Regions from separate parts of the Pseudalkalibacillus sp. A8 genome, predicted to be linked through region 3. Evidence: riboswitches for the same ligand, from Rfam matches in the RefSeq annotation. Region 3 holds a riboswitch; each other region holds the start of a gene.
The links. A riboswitch is a leader RNA that binds a small molecule or an ion and turns the genes downstream of it on or off. The one in region 3 is predicted to bind S-adenosylmethionine.
Positions count from the first base shown of each region.

Region 1 (4,217 bases), 2.6 Mb from region 3:
TCAGCCAGATTTGATTCATGTAGCAACTCCGTTTTCCACTGGTTTATACGGATTAAATTTTGGTCGTAAACATGATATTACAATGGTTGCTTCATACCACACGAACTTTGATCATTATTTGTCCTATTATCATCTGCAATGGGCTACTGATTGGTGGTGGAAATACTTATCTTGGTTTCATCGTTACTTTGAAAAGACGTATGTACCCTCACAAGAAACACTTCATCATCTAAGCTCTAAGGGTTTTGAACGCTTAGGAATTTGGGGGCGAGGAGTAGATACCTCCATTTATCATCCTTACCATAATACAAGTAGTTTCCGAGTGAAATACAAAATCCCGCATGACAAAATCGTATTAAGCTATATCGGCAGACTCGCACCTGAAAAAGATATCCAAACCTTGATTGAAATCATTAGGAAATTCCCTCAAAAGTGGCAAGATAAAGTATGTTGGTTGATTGTAGGAGAAGGACCTAGTGAAGTTGATTTAAAAAGCGCACTGAAAACTTTCCACAATGTCCTGTTTACAGGGTACTTGCGAAGTAAAGAGCTATCAATGGCATATAGCATTTCAGATTTATTTATATTTCCTTCTCCAACTGAAACATTTGGAAATGTCGTATTGGAATCGATGGCATGTGCAACACCGGTAATCGGTACGGATAGTGGGGGCATTCGTAATATTGTCATTGATGGCCATAACGGATATCTTGTCAAACCATATGAACCCCAAGCATTCATAGATAGAATCATTTTCTTCCTGACACACCCTAATCTTTCGGCGCAAATTTCAACAAATGCAAGAGCTTATGCAAAAAGCCAATCTTGGGAAGTAATATCCAGTAAGCTTACAAGTGAATATACCGAACTCATAGAAAGTAAGCAAAAGATTCATCCTGCCTCATAAACTCAAACTTTCCTGAACTCAAAAAAACCCTGAGCGGCAAAGTGCCTCTTAGGGTTTAACTTTCTATGCGTTGTTTTTAAGTATTTCTGCTTTATCCGTTTGTTCCCATGGCAATTCGATATCCGTACGACCGAAGTGCCCATAAGCTGCTGTCTGCTTATAGATCGGACGGCGAAGATCCAGCATCTTGATGATTCCTGCCGGGCGAAGATCGAAGTTGTCTCGAACTAGATCAACTAGCTTCTCTTCAGATACTGTACCAGTACCAAATGTATCAATAGAAATGGATACAGGTTGGGCGACCCCGATTGCATAGGCGAGTTGAACCTCACACTTTTCCGCTAGTCCAGCTGCTACGATATTTTTCGCCACATAACGCGCTGCATAGGCTGCAGAACGGTCAACTTTTGTCGGATCCTTACCTGAGAACGCGCCACCGCCATGACGTGCATAACCACCATACGTATCAACAATGATTTTGCGTCCTGTCAATCCAGCATCCCCTTGAGGACCACCAATGACAAAACGTCCAGTCGGGTTGATGAAATATTTCGTATTCTCGTCAATCAACTCGACAGGCACAACAGGGTTGATGACATGCTCTTTCAGGTCACGCTTGATTTGATCAAGAGTAACCTCAGGGTGATGCTGAGTGGAGATGACGATCGTATCCACGTGTACTGGCTTATCATTTTCATCATACTCAATTGTCACTTGAGTTTTTCCATCTGGTCGTAGATATGGAACAACCTCATTTTTACGAACTTCAGCCAACCGACGACTGAGCTTGTGGGATAATGAAATCGGCAGCGGCATCAACTCTTTGGTTTCATTACATGCAAACCCGAACATCAAACCTTGGTCACCAGCACCAATCGCCTCGATTTCTTCTTCTGTCATCAATCCTTCTCTTGCTTCAAGGGCCTGGTTGACACCTTGAGCAATATCAGCAGATTGTTCATCAATAGAAGTGAGAACTGCACAAGTTTCATAGTCGAAACCGTACTTCGCACGTGTATAACCGATGCCCTTCACCGTTTCACGCACGATTTTCGGTATGTCTACGTAAGTAGAAGTCGTAATTTCCCCTGCAACAAGGACGAGCCCAGTGTTTACAGAAGTTTCACACGCTACGCGTGCATTTGGATCACTTGCTAAAATTTCGTCTAAAATCGCATCGGAAATCTGATCACAAATCTTGTCCGGATGACCTTCTGTGACCGATTCTGATGTAAAAAGACGTCTGCTTTTTGCCATAACGGAACCTCCTCGACGATCTTCAAAGTATCGCTTTTAATTGATACGGTACTCATTTCCTTATGAGAAAGTGCAACAATAGTTTATAACATCTGAAACTGATGCATGAAACATCTTATTTATTCTCAAGCTTTTTTTAAAAAAAAGGATGGATTCTCCTATTGAACGAAAAAAAACCTTTCCTGTTCAGAGGAAAGGTGGATCGTTGTATACCTTTCACCCTCTTATTTTTCAGGTTAGCACCTTTTCACCTTAAGTTAAGGTGTCGGTTGCTGGGTTTCATTGGGCCTGTCCCTCCACCTACTCGGAATAAGAGTAGCCGTTCTCGCAATATCATAACGCAGTACCTATATTATGTCAACGAAATTCAAAAGCCAAATGATGGGCTTTCAACCAAAAACACTTTCAGGTTCCGATTTAAATAACTACTCTAAAAAAGCTGAAAATTCCAATATTGGTTCCATGGCCTATTTATATCCTAATTAAGGTTTAACATGTCACAAAAACGGAAAAATAGTATACATTATTAAAATAAATATGTTATACTAATTCCCAGTTAAGCAAGTATTGGTTTAAACTTTATGTGAAAAAGGATGGGTTTATATGAATACAGCACAATTTACCTCTCTAACAGATGAGTTATTAAGTAAAGCATCTACAAACAAAAATTTATCGACTCCAAGATTAGTAGAAAGAGCAATCGCCAGAAGCGAGGGTGTACTTACATCGACAGGTGCTCTGCAAGTTGAAACCGGTAAATATACAGGGCGTTCTCCTAAAGATAAGTTCATTGTCATGGAGTCATCTGTAAAAGATAAAATTGATTGGGGATCCGTGAACCAACCGATTGATGAAGAAAAATTCAATAACCTATATAAGAAAGTAATCGAATACTTAACCAACAAAGACGAAACATTCGTATTTCAAGGATTTGCTGGTGCCGATAAAGCATTCCAGCTCCCTCTTCAAGTCATCAATGAATACGCATGGCATAATTTATTTGCCCGCCAACTTTTCATCCGACCGAATGAAAGCGATTTAAATAGCTTCACACCGGAGTTCCAGGTTATTTCAGCACCTGGGTTCAATGCTGATCCAGAAGTAGATGGCACAAATTCCGAAACATTCATTATCATATCATTTGAAAAGCGTATTGTGCTGATCGGAGGTACTGAGTACGCCGGTGAAATTAAAAAATCCATCTTTTCAGTGATGAACTACATGCTTCCTGAAAAAGATATCCTTTCTATGCACTGTTCAGCAAACGTTGGCGTAGAAGGTGATGTCGCATTATTCTTCGGTCTGAGCGGAACTGGAAAGACGACTTTATCCGCTGATCCTAACCGCCGTCTCATCGGTGACGATGAACATGGTTGGGCGAACAATGGAATTTTCAATATTGAGGGAGGCTGCTACGCAAAGTGTGTGAACCTCTCCCAGGAAAAAGAGCCACAAATCTGGAATGCGATCCGTTTCGGGACAGTACTTGAAAATGTTGTCTCTGATGAGGATTCACGAATGGTCGATTACAACAACACGTCATTGACTGAAAATACACGAGCAGCTTATCCGATTGACGCAATTCCGAATATCATCACTCCGAGTGTTGCCGGGAATCCGAACACGATCATTTTCTTGACAGCAGATGCTTTCGGCGTATTGCCCCCAATCAGTAAACTTACAAAAGAACAAGCGATGTACCATTTCTTATCAGGATATACGAGTAAACTAGCAGGGACAGAACGCGGCGTCACATCGCCACAAGCGACATTCTCGACATGCTTTGGCTCCCCATTCCTGCCATTGCATGCTGAAAGATATGCAAAAATGCTTGGCGAAAAGATCGCTCAACATGATGTTGATGTGTACTTGGTCAACACAGGCTGGTCCGGCGGTGAATACGGTGTAGGGAAGAGAATGGATCTGACTCATACAAGGGCAATGGTCCAAGCAGCTTTAGAAGGCGAATTGCGTTCAGCAGATACGGTGACTGACCCTGTCTTCGGACTTCACATCCCGACAAGCTGTCCTGGAGTACCAGGGGAAATATTGC
Region 1 covers NZ_CP174509.1:4,249,790-4,254,006, forward strand. Annotated here, with positions in the region: gene ACJROX_RS21815 (glycosyltransferase family 4 protein) at 1-907, shown strand, start outside; gene metK (methionine adenosyltransferase) at 971-2,164, opposite strand; SAM riboswitch class I at 2,386-2,480, opposite strand; gene pckA (phosphoenolpyruvate carboxykinase (ATP)) at 2,768-4,217, shown strand, end outside.
Region 1: linked by a shared signal. The riboswitch ahead of metK (methionine adenosyltransferase) and the one ahead of ACJROX_RS08295 (LLM class flavin-dependent oxidoreductase) in region 3 are both predicted to bind S-adenosylmethionine.

Region 2 (4,217 bases), 410 kb from region 3:
TCGTCAAAATGGCCGGGATGTCGTTACTGAAGTTAGCGGAAGGGTAGGCAATCTTGATGATTCCCTTCGTCCGTTTTCCTCCAAAAAAGTGATCCGCTTTTTCGTCTTCAGGAAGGTAGGTGACGTCAATCACTCTCCCTTTATGTATGCTCAACTGCTTTTGCTCCAAAGCTGGCAGGTTCGTCCATGATCCGACTGTCAATCCGAGTGCGATCGATTCCGCTTTTTTCTCAAGATCTTCTTTTTTGTCATGCAGCAGGTAGGTAGCAATGATTTTTTCACTCATGACGTTCACCCTTTCAAGTATTTAACAAATTTTAAAGGTTATCATTCTATTAACCCATATAAAAAACCTCTTCCCACAAGAGGAAGAGGTCGATTGATTGCGGTCTCCATCCTCTCATCTGTCAGCTCTAAAGCTGCGAGAATTAGCACCGTGTTTTTAACTACAGTTAAAAGCCGGTTGCCGGGCTTCTTCGGGCTCGTCCCTCCACCTCTCTTGATAAGAGTCATACGATTGAATTCCAGTTAAATAGATTTATAACACGGATTATTACACGGAAATTCGTGCATGTCAATTCCCTAACTATTATTTTATTTAATTGAACCTCTCGCCACTTAACGACCTTACGGTCTGTTTGAAGTGGGAGATTCCTAAGAGCACCAGTGCAACCACCGGTTCTTAACTAGGCTATCCCCGCAGTTCCTGCGGTTTAATCGTAATGCTTCATTACGAATATTGATACTTGCGTTCATGTCTCGATCGTGATGTTCGCCGCAAGAAGGGCAATCCCATTTACGCAATCCGAGATTTTTAACATCTTTGTTTTTGTATCCGCACTTTGAACATAGTTGACTAGAGGGAAAATTTTTTGCGACAATGACCACTTGTTTGCCATACCACTTCGCTTTGTATTCAAGCATCATACGGAATTTCGACCAACTAACCTCACTGATAGATTTGGCTAAATGGTGGTTTTTCAATAGATTCCTTACTTGTAAATCTTCTATACCGATGATGTCGTGGTTTTTGACAATACCGGTCGAGATTTTATGCAAGTCATCCATTCTTGCATTGGTGATTTTCTCATGCAGTCGTGCAACCTTTATCCGTTGCTTATGCCAGTTGGAAGAACCCTTTTTACGCCTTGAAAGCGTACGTTGTGCTTTGGCTAATTTCTTTTCAAGTTTGCAAAAATAGTTGTGATTCTTATGTATTGTTCCATCAGACAAAATCGCAAAGTCCTTGAGGCCAACATCGATCCCTAAAGCTGAACCGGTTTTAGGTAACGCTTCAACCTCTGTTTCAACAAGGATGGATACAAAATATTTTCCGGTTGGATGACGTCGAACCGTGACATTCAGGATACGACCTTCAACCTCACGACTTTTGGCAAACCTGACTAAGCCAAGTTTAGGCAACTTGATTTTGTTGCCTACAATCGCAATATTGCCGTTCGTGTGCTTTGTTGTGTAGGATTGTACATTATTCTTTTTAGACTTAAATCGTGGTGCTTTGTTTTGTTTCTTGAAGAATCGAGTATACGAATCAGCAAGATTTTTAAGAGAGGATTGTATAGCAATGCTGTCAACTTCTTTTAACCAAACCAATTTTTTCTTAAGTTGTGTTAATTGAGAAGAGCAAGTGTTATACGATAACCCTTTGCCTGTTTCACGGTAGGTATCGTTCCATTGAGCTAAAAAATGATTAAACACAAAACGAGAACAACCAATGGTTTTAGCGATTAAGATTTCCTGTTCTTTGTTTGGATAGATCCGAAACTTATACGCTTTTTTGATTAACATGGCTGATCATCTCGCTTAAAGGGAATGTATGTTCTTATTCTAACACAACGAGGTCCACTTTGCCTAACCCCAACCGACATTCATCTCCCACCTACTCATTGGGATACGCCCTTCACATTCCTTGAGGTGGGAGTCTTCTGTCGGTAAACGATAAAATTAGTGAGAGGTTTTGAGAAGTTAAGCGTTTGGATCATTCCTTAACAGGATATTTTTCTTTTCTTGGAAAAACCTGTTGACAGTTGAGAAGGTGTTCTGTAATATTCTTTTCAAGTTAGTTTTTACATTCCAATAATCATAAATTTCATAAAATCTCTTATCAAGAGCAGGCTGAGGGAATTGGCCCTATGACGCCCAGCAACCGACCTTTCTATTTAAGGATTCTAGAAAAGGCACGGTGCTACTTCCAACAGGATGAAACCATACATCCTGGTAGATGAGAGGGACGAAGACTACATACCTTCAACCTCTTTCATCGGAAAGAGGTTTTTTTTTGCACTATAAACCCTTTCTTAAGTATAAGTGCAACTAAGGCTCAGCCATCGCTGCAGGCTTGGCTTCGCAAGTTTTCTTTATATCCAAAATAAGGAGGTTTCTCTTATGTTAACGAAGCAATCAACCTATGAACCTTTCACAACAGAGACGGTCGTGGCGTACTTGAAAGATGGAAATTTCATCTCTAAGGACAGTCCGGTGACATGTTACGAGATCGGTGACGGAAATCTCAATTATGTATTCCATGTAAAAGAAGATGATACCGGGCAGTCGTTAATTGCCAAGCAGGCACTCCCATACGCAAAAGTAGTCGGCGAATCCTGGCCGTTGACGCTAGACCGGGCACGGATCGAAAGTGAATCATTGAAAGAGGCAGCAAAATACGTACCCGATCTTGTCCCTGAGGTCTATGGGACAGATGAGGTTTACGCCGTAACGATCATGGAGGACTTGTCAGACTATATCATACTGAGAAAAGGGCTGATAGAAGGCAGAAAGTATCCGAAACTTGCTACTGATATCGGGAAATTCATCGCCCATACCTTATTCCATACATCCGATTTTGGACTGGATCCAAGTGAGAAAAAACTGCTCGCTTCCAAATTCGTTAACCCTGAACTTTGTAAAATCACCGAGGATCTCGTATTTACAGATCCATTTTTCGATCACGACACCAACGATTTTCCTGAGGAACTACGTCCAGAGGTCGAAGCATTATGGGCGGATGATGAACTGAAGCTTGAAGCGGCGAAGCTCAAGCATCTCTTTCTTACAAAAGCGGAAGCGCTGATACATGGTGACCTGCATTCCGGAAGTATTTTCGCCACCGAAGATTCGACGAAAGTGATCGATCCTGAGTTCAGCTTTTTCGGTCCAATCGGGTTCGATGTCGGTGCCTTTATCGCCAATCTGATCCTGAACAGTCTGGCACAGGAAGCCAGGATTGAAGATGAAGCTGTCCGTCGTGATTTTCAAGCCTACCTGCTCGATGTAATCGAAGAAACTTGGAACGTGTTCACAGCGGAGTTTACGAAATTATGGGTTGATAAAGGGAAAGATCCATTCCTTGCAGTGTCTGGATATCTCGATGCTGTGTTAGATGAAATCCTTCAGGAGACGGTTGGTTTTGCAGGAAATAAGATCATCAGACGGACGATCGGCCTTTCACATGTAGAGGACATCCATGGCATCGAAGACCCGGAAAAACGGTTGAATGTCCAACGGGAGTCCCTTAAGACCGGGAGGCATCTGATCCTTAACCGACATTATGTGAACACCATCGAAGACCTCATCAACTTGGTAAAAGGAGTTTAACAGAATGATAGAAACAGATTTTATCCGCTCAGTAAGATGGGAAAACAATCGAGTCGTATTGCTCGACCAACAAAAGCTGCCCCTCAAAACAGAATATATACATCTGGATGATGTGAAGGGGGTATGGGAAAGCATCCATTCGTTGAAAGTGAGGGGAGCTCCAGCGATTGGAATTGCTGCAGCATTCGGCCTTGCGCTCTGGGCGAGCAAGTTTGCGGGACAATCGATTGAAGATTTCAGAACAGGTCTCCGGATACAGCGGGATTACCTGGCAAGTTCCCGGCCGACAGCGGTCAACCTGTTCTGGGCAATCGATCGGGTCGTCGCAGCTGCATTCCATGCGAAAATAGTCGAAGAGGCGAAGCAGACTGTTCTAGCAGAAGCCCTTGCAATCCAAACCGAGGACGAAGCGGTGTGCAGAAAGATCGGCGAATATGGCTTATCACTCCTTCAACAAGGGGATACTGTTTTGACGCACTGCAATGCGGGCGGGATTGCGACTGCCAGATATGGAACAGCGCTTGCTCCTATTTATCTCTCGAAAGAGCAGGGAATCGAGCTTTCTGTATATGCGACAGAGACACGGCCCGTCTTGCAAGGGGCGC
Region 2 covers NZ_CP174509.1:1,190,288-1,194,504, forward strand. Annotated here, with positions in the region: gene ACJROX_RS06215 (2,3-diketo-5-methylthiopentyl-1-phosphate enolase) at 1-286, opposite strand, end outside; SAM riboswitch class I at 398-509, opposite strand; gene tnpB (IS200/IS605 family element RNA-guided endonuclease TnpB) at 655-1,806, opposite strand; SAM riboswitch class I at 2,117-2,246, shown strand; gene mtnK (S-methyl-5-thioribose kinase) at 2,404-3,612, shown strand; gene mtnA (S-methyl-5-thioribose-1-phosphate isomerase) at 3,617-4,217, shown strand, end outside.
Region 2: linked by a shared signal. The riboswitch ahead of mtnK (S-methyl-5-thioribose kinase) and the one ahead of ACJROX_RS08295 (LLM class flavin-dependent oxidoreductase) in region 3 are both predicted to bind S-adenosylmethionine.

Region 3 (4,217 bases):
TTCGAAATCTTCATGGCCCGATCATCGACGATCCCTTCCGTCACATGTTTGTTTTTCAACAAAAACGGTCCAACCAACGGCTTGAAAAGATCGTTCCCGATACTTGACGAGATCCCAAGATACAGGCTGTCCGTCGTCGAAAGGATCGCTGAAATGATGCCTGTCACCATGATTGCAACGACGATCGGATGAAATGCCTCGATCAGGTACAACGGAATCGCCTTATCTGCTGCATCCAAGTTCGGCAGGATGACACGGGCAGCAAGACCGGCAAAGACCGTCAGCGTCGACAACAAGAACAATGAGATCCCGGCAGACAGTGTGAACGGCCGCAGCTGTTTCGCATCATCGAGCGTCAGAATTTTATTCATCAGATGCGGCAATAGTACGAAACTGAACAACAGCCACTGGATGGACAGGATCGAAAATCCGCTTGAAAAAGGACCGTCACTTGTTGATGTCGCGGATAGCAATTGCGGACTTGCCGAAGCAAGCTGTCCTTGGAGCTTACCGAATACCCCAAGGCCGCCTCCGATCGTCCATAGCAATGAAACGAATATGACGACGGATGTGATCGACATGATGATGCCCTGGATGCCGTCACTTACCAACTGCGCGAATGCACCGCCCCAGCCGACATAAAGGATCGTAATCACTACTCCAAGTACGACTCCCCACGTATATGGGATACCGATGATCGTTTCGAACATCGTCGCAAGACCGACGTTCTGACCGACGATATAATAAACGTTGAACAGGATCAACAACGCGACGAGGACGCGGATGGTGCTGCTTTTATAACGAGAACCGAGCCATTCCGGGAGCGTTACGACCCCTCCGTTTTTTTGACCGTATTTCCAGAATGTCTTGCCGAACAAGAGCAGTCCGAACCAGGAGACGCCGAAACAGCCGAGGGTCCACCATAACGCAGAGTACCCGTACGTATACGCCCAACCTGGCACCCCGAGGAAAAGATTGGCACTGGCATAGGATGCCCCGAAGCTCATCCCGACGATCCACGGATTCACCTTCCCTTTCGCGATTGTGAACCCGACGAGCGTACGGCTATGGACAGCTCCTTTCTTCCCGAGCCAGATGACGAATATGAAATAAGCGATGAGCAGTGTGATCGTTATCCAGATAAATGATGTCGCGTATGATCCCATTTATGATTTCCCCTCCTTACTTTCCTTCGGGTATAGGTGATTCCATAGTCCAAGTCCTACAATCCAAAATGCTGCAAGTCCGATAAAATAGAAAGTTAACATGCTATCCCGCCTTTAAACCGTTTCAAGTTCTTTGCGCTTACGATATTGTGTTCCAGTATGTGTGTCAGGGAGGTGTGTCTTCCCAGATCCGAACAATTTCTCCCGATAGGTTCCTTCTTCATAATCCTTTTGAACGAGGCCTCTTTCTTGTAAAATCGGTACGACCAGCTCGATGAAGTCCTTGAATGTTCCCGGTGCCAATGTATAAGCGATATTAAAGCCATCGACATCCGCTTCCCTTACCCAGCGTTCGAGTTCATCAGCGACTTGTTCCGGTGAGCCGACGACAAGAGGTCCGCGTCCACCAAGCCCGACATGCTTCGCCAGTTCCTCCACCGTCCATCGTTTTTCCGGATCGGCTGTCGTAAAGATTTCAACCGCTGACCGCATCGAATCGTTCTCGATATATTCAAGTGTTTGGTCCGGTTCCAATTGTGAATAATCGATCCCAGTCCAACCGCCCAGGAGCGCCAATGCTCCGTCATAGCTCACGTAGCTCTTCTGTTCTTCATGCTTTCGTTTCGCCTCTTCTTCCGTCCGGCCGACGATCGGTGTAAACACAGTGAATACCTTGATGCTATCCCGACCACGTCCACTCTCTTCTGCCTTTTGACGGATATCATCGACCGTCTTTCTTACGATCTGTGGTGTCGGACCTGCGACAAAGACACATTCCGCGTGGTGTGATGCGAATTTCCTTCCACGAGGTGATGCTCCTGCCTGGTAAAGGACCGGCGTACGTTGCGGTGAAGGATCACAGAGATGAATACCTTTGACGCGGAAGTGCTTCCCATCATGATCGATCTCATGCACTTTTTCAGGATCGGCAAACACTCTCGTATCTTTGTCGTGCTTAACCGCATCGTCCTCCCAGCTGCCTTCCCACAGCTTATAGACCACTTCCAGGAATTCCTCCGCAAGCTCATAACGGTTATCATGCCCGATCTGCTGGCTCAGTCCATAATTCCGTGCAGCACTGTCGAGATAGGAAGAAACGATATTCCAGGCAACCCGTCCGTTTGTCAGATGATCAAGTGTCGAGAACCGTCTTGCCAACGTGTAAGGCTGTTCATAGGTCAACGTGTACGTAAGGCCGAAACTGAGATTCTTGGTCGCTTGCGCCATCGCTGGAACAAGCAGAAGCGGATCATTGACCGGAACCTGGACACCCTGGCGTACTGCAGCGTTCCGACTTCCTTTGTACACATCGTAAACACCGACGACATCCGCCAGGAACAGTCCATCGAATTTCCCTTTTTCAAGCAGTTGTCCGAGCTCCACCCAGTAATTGATGTCGTTATAACGGTCCGATTGGTCCTCCGGGTGCGCCCATAACCCCGGTGATTGATGTCCTGCACAAGCCATATCAAATGCATTCAACAGAATTCGTTTTGTCATTTCTTCTCCTCCTCAAGGATTGTTGTAAGTTTTTTTGAAAAAGAAAAAACCTCTTCTGAAAATAAGAAGAGGTCGTTGGTCACGTCTAAGGCTCTTCTTATCTTTCAAGCGTAAAAGCTTGCTGGAATTGGCACAGTACTTTGATAAGTCTGTTGCCGAGGCTTCATCGGGCCAGTCCCTCTGCCTCTCTGGATAAGAAATCACTATTCATTTAGAGTCGGTGGTACACGTGCATCCTCCTTTTATAAAATAATAAAACCCCTTCTTAAAAAGAAGAGGTTGAGAATACAGAATCACTCGGCTCTTCTTATCTTTCAAGCATTGGATGCTTGCTGGAGTTGGCACAGTGCTCTAAAAGCCTGCTGCCGAGGTTTCACAGGGCCAGTCCCTCCACCTCTCTGGATAAGAAAAATTCGTTCAGATGAAATTTTTAATATGATTCATAATTTACTACTTACACTTCGACCTGTCAACAGGAAAATTGAATTTTAAAAATATTTTATCAAAAAACTATTGTAATAGCTTGAGAAATATACTCGCTTTCCGCTAGCAATCCGCAAGTATGAAGCGTCCATAGAGCAACTCTATCCGTTTTTTCCGCTCGACTGTCCGTATGAAGCGTCCATAGAGCAACTCCATCCGTTTCTTTGCCCTCGACTGTCCGTATGAAGCGTCCATAGACAACCTATCTGTTTCTTTGCCCTCTACTGTCCGTTGACTACGATAATTAATGGAAGCAGCAAGTTATCTGAAGTGAACTGAAGCTCTGTTCCCTGTACCGCCCATTGCTCTCCTCCATAAGGGAGGAAAGCGTCGAAATAGATCTGTGTTGTTGAAACGGTTCCAGTAATTTTCCCACAAACTTTCAGAAACAAAAAATCATGATAAGTACAAAGTAAATCACCATTTTATCCCCTTAAGCCAGTTCAATATATTGGCCTTCCGTTCCTTTTTCGGCCGATCATCTATACATCGATTCAGGATCGCTTCATGCGGCGAACAGATTGGACACAACTGGAAAATTTCATAAGGAGGAAAATAAGATTGATAACGAACAAAATGTTTCTCAATAGAGCATCACCTCCAAGAGCATGATACTCTATTCTATTAAACTAGCAGGAGATCGGTTTGTGCTGATGATAGAGAAAATAGTTTTTTCAGTCAATAGAATGACTTGATTTTAGGCTTTGTACTCTTCATTGTTGATTTCTACGAAATTTCGCTATTGAAATATCAACAACATAGCGGCATCTAATTTTAAAAGTCTTCATTCATGTCGATGCTTTCTATGAATCTGACAAACTCCCGTACCATATTCAAATTCAAGGATTCCTTATGGTATAGCATCCACGTTTTCCTCAATAATGGTTCTTCCTCTTTTGTATTCAGATCGATGGTATATAATCCTTCCGTATCTCTTAAAATCATGCTCGGCATGATCGCATACCCTAAACCGTTAAGCACCATCTCCTTACACGTATCGACCTTATCCACTTCGATATTGATCAATGGGGGATGTGGATAATTTTCAGACCACCAGTCATCGATTAC
Region 3 covers NZ_CP174509.1:1,601,680-1,605,896, reverse strand. Annotated here, with positions in the region: gene ACJROX_RS08300 (sodium:solute symporter family transporter) at 1-1,166, opposite strand, end outside; gene ACJROX_RS08295 (LLM class flavin-dependent oxidoreductase) at 1,281-2,666, opposite strand; SAM riboswitch class I at 2,761-2,865, opposite strand; SAM riboswitch class I at 2,971-3,075, opposite strand; gene ACJROX_RS08290 (hypothetical protein) at 3,371-3,541, opposite strand; gene ACJROX_RS08285 (LysR family transcriptional regulator) at 3,924-4,217, opposite strand, start outside.

Region 4 (4,217 bases), 2.9 Mb from region 3:
CCTTGACCACGTATGAAAAACGATCCGGGGTTTCTTTCACCCATTTTTCATAGTTTTTCACCGGTTGGACAGCGTAAAAAGCTGAATCGATTTCTACGGTCGGAAAAAAACTGCTGTAGGTCTGCAATTTTTCATTTGATTTGATATCTGCTGGGTAAAGTGAATCGTGGTCACCCCAACCAGTCAGTCCAATCTCAATCATGTCACTGAATCCTTTCCTATGAATATCGATAATAGATACCTTATATTTTGAGTCGTCTCAATGAAAAGTGCAAGTATTTAATGCGTTATCAGGAACCAAGTATAATCACGCCGATCGGTGCTTTTATACCACTAAAAAAAGAGCCCTTTATCGAGAGCTCTTCTTGTATATTATTCAAACATTGAAAGGTCTACAGTCTCAGCCATTACCTCATATCCAGCGTCATTCGGATGCAGATGATCTCCCGCATCATATTTAGGAAGATAGCGTTCAGGGTCTTCTGGATCCCTCAGTGCTTTGTCAAAGTCGATGACACCATCAAACTCTCCACTTGTCCTGATCCAGTCATTGACCTCCTTACGGGTTTTTTCCTTTTCCGGTGTGTACATTCCTGATCCTTTGAAAGGGGTTAAGGTCCCGCCATAAATTTTAAGCCCCTTGTCATGAGAAGCATCGATGATATCCTTCATTCTTTCAATGATTTTTTCCGAATCATACTCAGGATGATGCCTTATATCATTCAACCCTTGATTGAGGATCACTGCCTTTACCCCTGTTTGGCTGAAAACATCCTGCTCTAGTCTTGCCAGGGCATTCTCACCTTTGTCGGGTAGACTGTTGATCAAATGATTAGCAGAAACGCCAGCATTCAATACAGACATTTTGGTGTCTGTTTCCTGATTGAACCGTTCTGCTAAAAAGTCAGTCCATCGATGGTTGGCATTCTGCTCCGAATGATTTCCATTGGCAATTGAACTTCCCAAGACAACAATCGAGCCTTTTACAGTAGAATCTGGGATGACGTCCACCCCATCCAGCCAAAACCAAGCTTCTTCTTTTGTTTTAAATGCAGAAGCATCAGAGTCTGTAACATGATCTCCTGTTGAAATATATGTTGTTTGCATCGAACGGGGATGCCAGGTTGCAGGTCCGGTTTTATCACGGACATAAACACTGACCGCGAGGTTTTTGGCATTCTTGACCTTAAAGGACATCGGATCACTGAATTCTTTTCCCCCTGCAGGGATTGTGACTTTTTGATCACCTCCGAATGTAACCTTGCGATTTGTCCCCGGAATGATTTCAGCTCCTTTTTTTGAAACAGCAACATTTATCTTGTCGATTGTTAACGGTTCTGAACCGAATGTATTAGAAAGACGTATGCGCATTTTTTCACCATCGGTATGAGGATGAATGATGAAACGAATCGTTTGGTTTTCAAATCCTCTTTGGGATACCCCGTCTTCAAAAGGGGCTTGCATACTTGCAGACCAAGCGCCTACCCAGTTTCCTTCATCCTGTCCTTTTTCGGTTGAAGATCCTATATCTCCATAAGCAGCCATGCATACAGAAAGTAAAATGATAATCCCGCTTGCGAGAACAAAATACTGTAAACGTAACATAAATTCCTTGCCCTTCATATCTTGTCAATTTTCTCTCCTAAGAGAGTTTATTCGACAATTATAAACCCTTTCTTGGGGTAAAACCAAGGAAAGGGTATTTGAGCTGGACACCATTACTACATGCCGCAAGCGACCGAACCATTCTTTTGTAAATACTTTTGATGATCCTCTTCTGCATCATAGAAGATCGAAGCTTCTTGGATTTCGGTTACAATCGGAAGCTTAAAGACAGCTTTTTCTTCCAATTCCTTGATTTTTTCTGCGGCTAGATATTGTTGATTTGCATCTGTATAAAAAATGACTGAACGATATTGATGACCAATATCCAGGCCCTGTCTATTTCGTGTGGTAGGGTCATGGACTTCAAAGAAAGTGTTGAGCAATTCGGAATAGGAGATCACGGCAGGATCATATTGGATCTTGACTGCCTCCGCATGGCCTGTTTCTCCAGTCTTCACATGCTCATATGTTGGATTCTCGACATGACCGCCTGTAAAACCTACACGTGTCGAGATAACCCCTTCAAATTTTTCAAAGAATGCTTCAACTCCCCAGAAGCATCCAGCTCCAAAAATAGCTGTTTTCACTTATCATCTTTCCTTTCATAATAACGAAACTTCTATCGAGAGCTTTTCGTATATGCACGAAAAAACCCTTTTCTTATCCAGTAAGAAAAGGGTTCGTAAATATCTTTAACGATCCTCTCATCTTCTAGGATGTTTGATCATCCTACAGGAATTGGCACCGTTCTCCTCAATCTATGGATTGATTCGATGGTTGCCGGGCATCAAAGGGCCAGTCCCTCCGCCTCTCTGGATAAGAAGTTTTCATTATTCATTTTAGTTTGATTATCATCTTACCACGTTTAAGCAACGAAGTAAAGAATGATTTATGATTAAACCATTTTACTTTAGTTTCCGTTGACTATAGTTTATGATATGACCTCGCATTTGGTGAATGGATTTTTCAAAGAGACCAAAAATTGGTCTCTTATTTAGAAAGCAATGTTATTGCTTCGGTTTATTGCTTAGTTGCTGTTCAGCCATTCCGACTAGACGTTTGGTCATCTGTCCGCCAACAGCACCATTTGCTCGTGAGGTAGTATTTGCACCAGGTTGAACACCCATCTCATTAGCAGTTTCTTGCTTCATCTGATTCAATGAATTCTCTGCATTAGGTACCAAAGGTTTATTTCTTGCCACGATACATCACTCCACACGGTTATTCGAGTAATGAAAAATTACTCAACTTTAATTTAACCTAAAGGATATGTTTTAATTAGATGAAATCTTTCCTAAATCTTTATATACTGGTAATCGATCAAAATGTTTTATCGTTTTTCAATCTCAATCGGTACAAAATCGGGGGCGTTTTTTTACTTTATAACAATTGCTTGTCCTCTTCACTACGATCTTTTTGAAAGGGGTAACACATATAATAGATGATAAGGAAGAAATTGATAATTATTTATTAGAAATCTGTGTTGATAAAAGAAAGGAGAGTTATAACACAGTTTCTTTTGGTATCATGTAGTTCTCTTTCCTTCAAATATCGGTTATAATAAAATCAGATAAGATGGAATACAGTATAAAAGACCGTAGGTGCTGGTAACACCAACGGTCATGCAATAGACGGTTCCCTGCAAGGGGATCGACTAAGGGTAGAATAATCCACCTGAGCCGACTAACTCAAGGGTGGATTATTTTTTATGATTAAACGACAGTACTACAACAATTAAAGTTGTAAACGCGCAAGTGAACATCAACGCTTCAAATACCGTCATGCAGCACCACCCCCTTCCGATTGGGAGTGTGCCGACCACCCTTGAGAAATCCTATTCTATTGCTGATTTATTATAACATAGAAAAGCGCTAACAATCAGTCGGTGTTCAAGAGACTAGATTTTTGCGATCATTTAAACTGAGACAAACCTTTTTTAATATTCACTTCCTTTTCGATACAACTAAGTGATGTCCAGTCCAACACCCTAAACGAACAAAAGTCCAGTCCTTTCACCTATTTTCACATTTAGCAGAAATATAACCTAAAATAGCTCCTAAAATTGCACCACCAAGAACCTCGATCGGTTGATGTCCTAACATCTCCTTCAGTTCCTTATCCCTTTGAACAAACTCAAAGCTCGGAAAATCACCTGAAAATGCAGCGAATTCATCCTCCAAATCGTTCACAAGTTGAGCAATTTCACCTGTGTGACGACGGATCCCTTGGGCATCATACATGACGAGCATACCAAAAATGGTTGCCAGTGCTGTTTCCGTGTGACGCGACCCTTTATTGGTTGCTATATAAGTAGCCAGTGATGATACGCCCGCTGAATGGGAGCTTGGCATCCCACCTGTCGTAACCACCTGTTTAATATCCCACTTACCCGTCAACCTCTTATGCGTCAGGATCTTCAGGCCTTGTGCAATTCCAATCGCCGAAAGCGCGGTCAATATCCCTCTGTTCATCTTCTGCATAAACTTAGGCCCTCCATTATAAAATCATCTTTGTTACAGAACTTGTCTCCTCTTATTTTCTTTCCTTAAATGGAGTTTTTATGCGACTGAACGAAAAGACGTTTTTTTAAGATCACCTGCGCAAAATGTTAT
Region 4 covers NZ_CP174509.1:4,452,563-4,456,779, forward strand. Annotated here, with positions in the region: gene ACJROX_RS22885 (DUF72 domain-containing protein) at 1-202, opposite strand, end outside; gene ACJROX_RS22890 (SGNH/GDSL hydrolase family protein) at 373-1,605, opposite strand; gene msrA (peptide-methionine (S)-S-oxide reductase MsrA) at 1,722-2,192, opposite strand; SAM riboswitch class I at 2,307-2,428, opposite strand; gene ACJROX_RS22900 (small, acid-soluble spore protein, alpha/beta type) at 2,613-2,807, opposite strand; gene ACJROX_RS22905 (divergent PAP2 family protein) at 3,618-4,085, opposite strand.
Region 4: linked by a shared signal. The riboswitch ahead of msrA (peptide-methionine (S)-S-oxide reductase MsrA) and the one ahead of ACJROX_RS08295 (LLM class flavin-dependent oxidoreductase) in region 3 are both predicted to bind S-adenosylmethionine.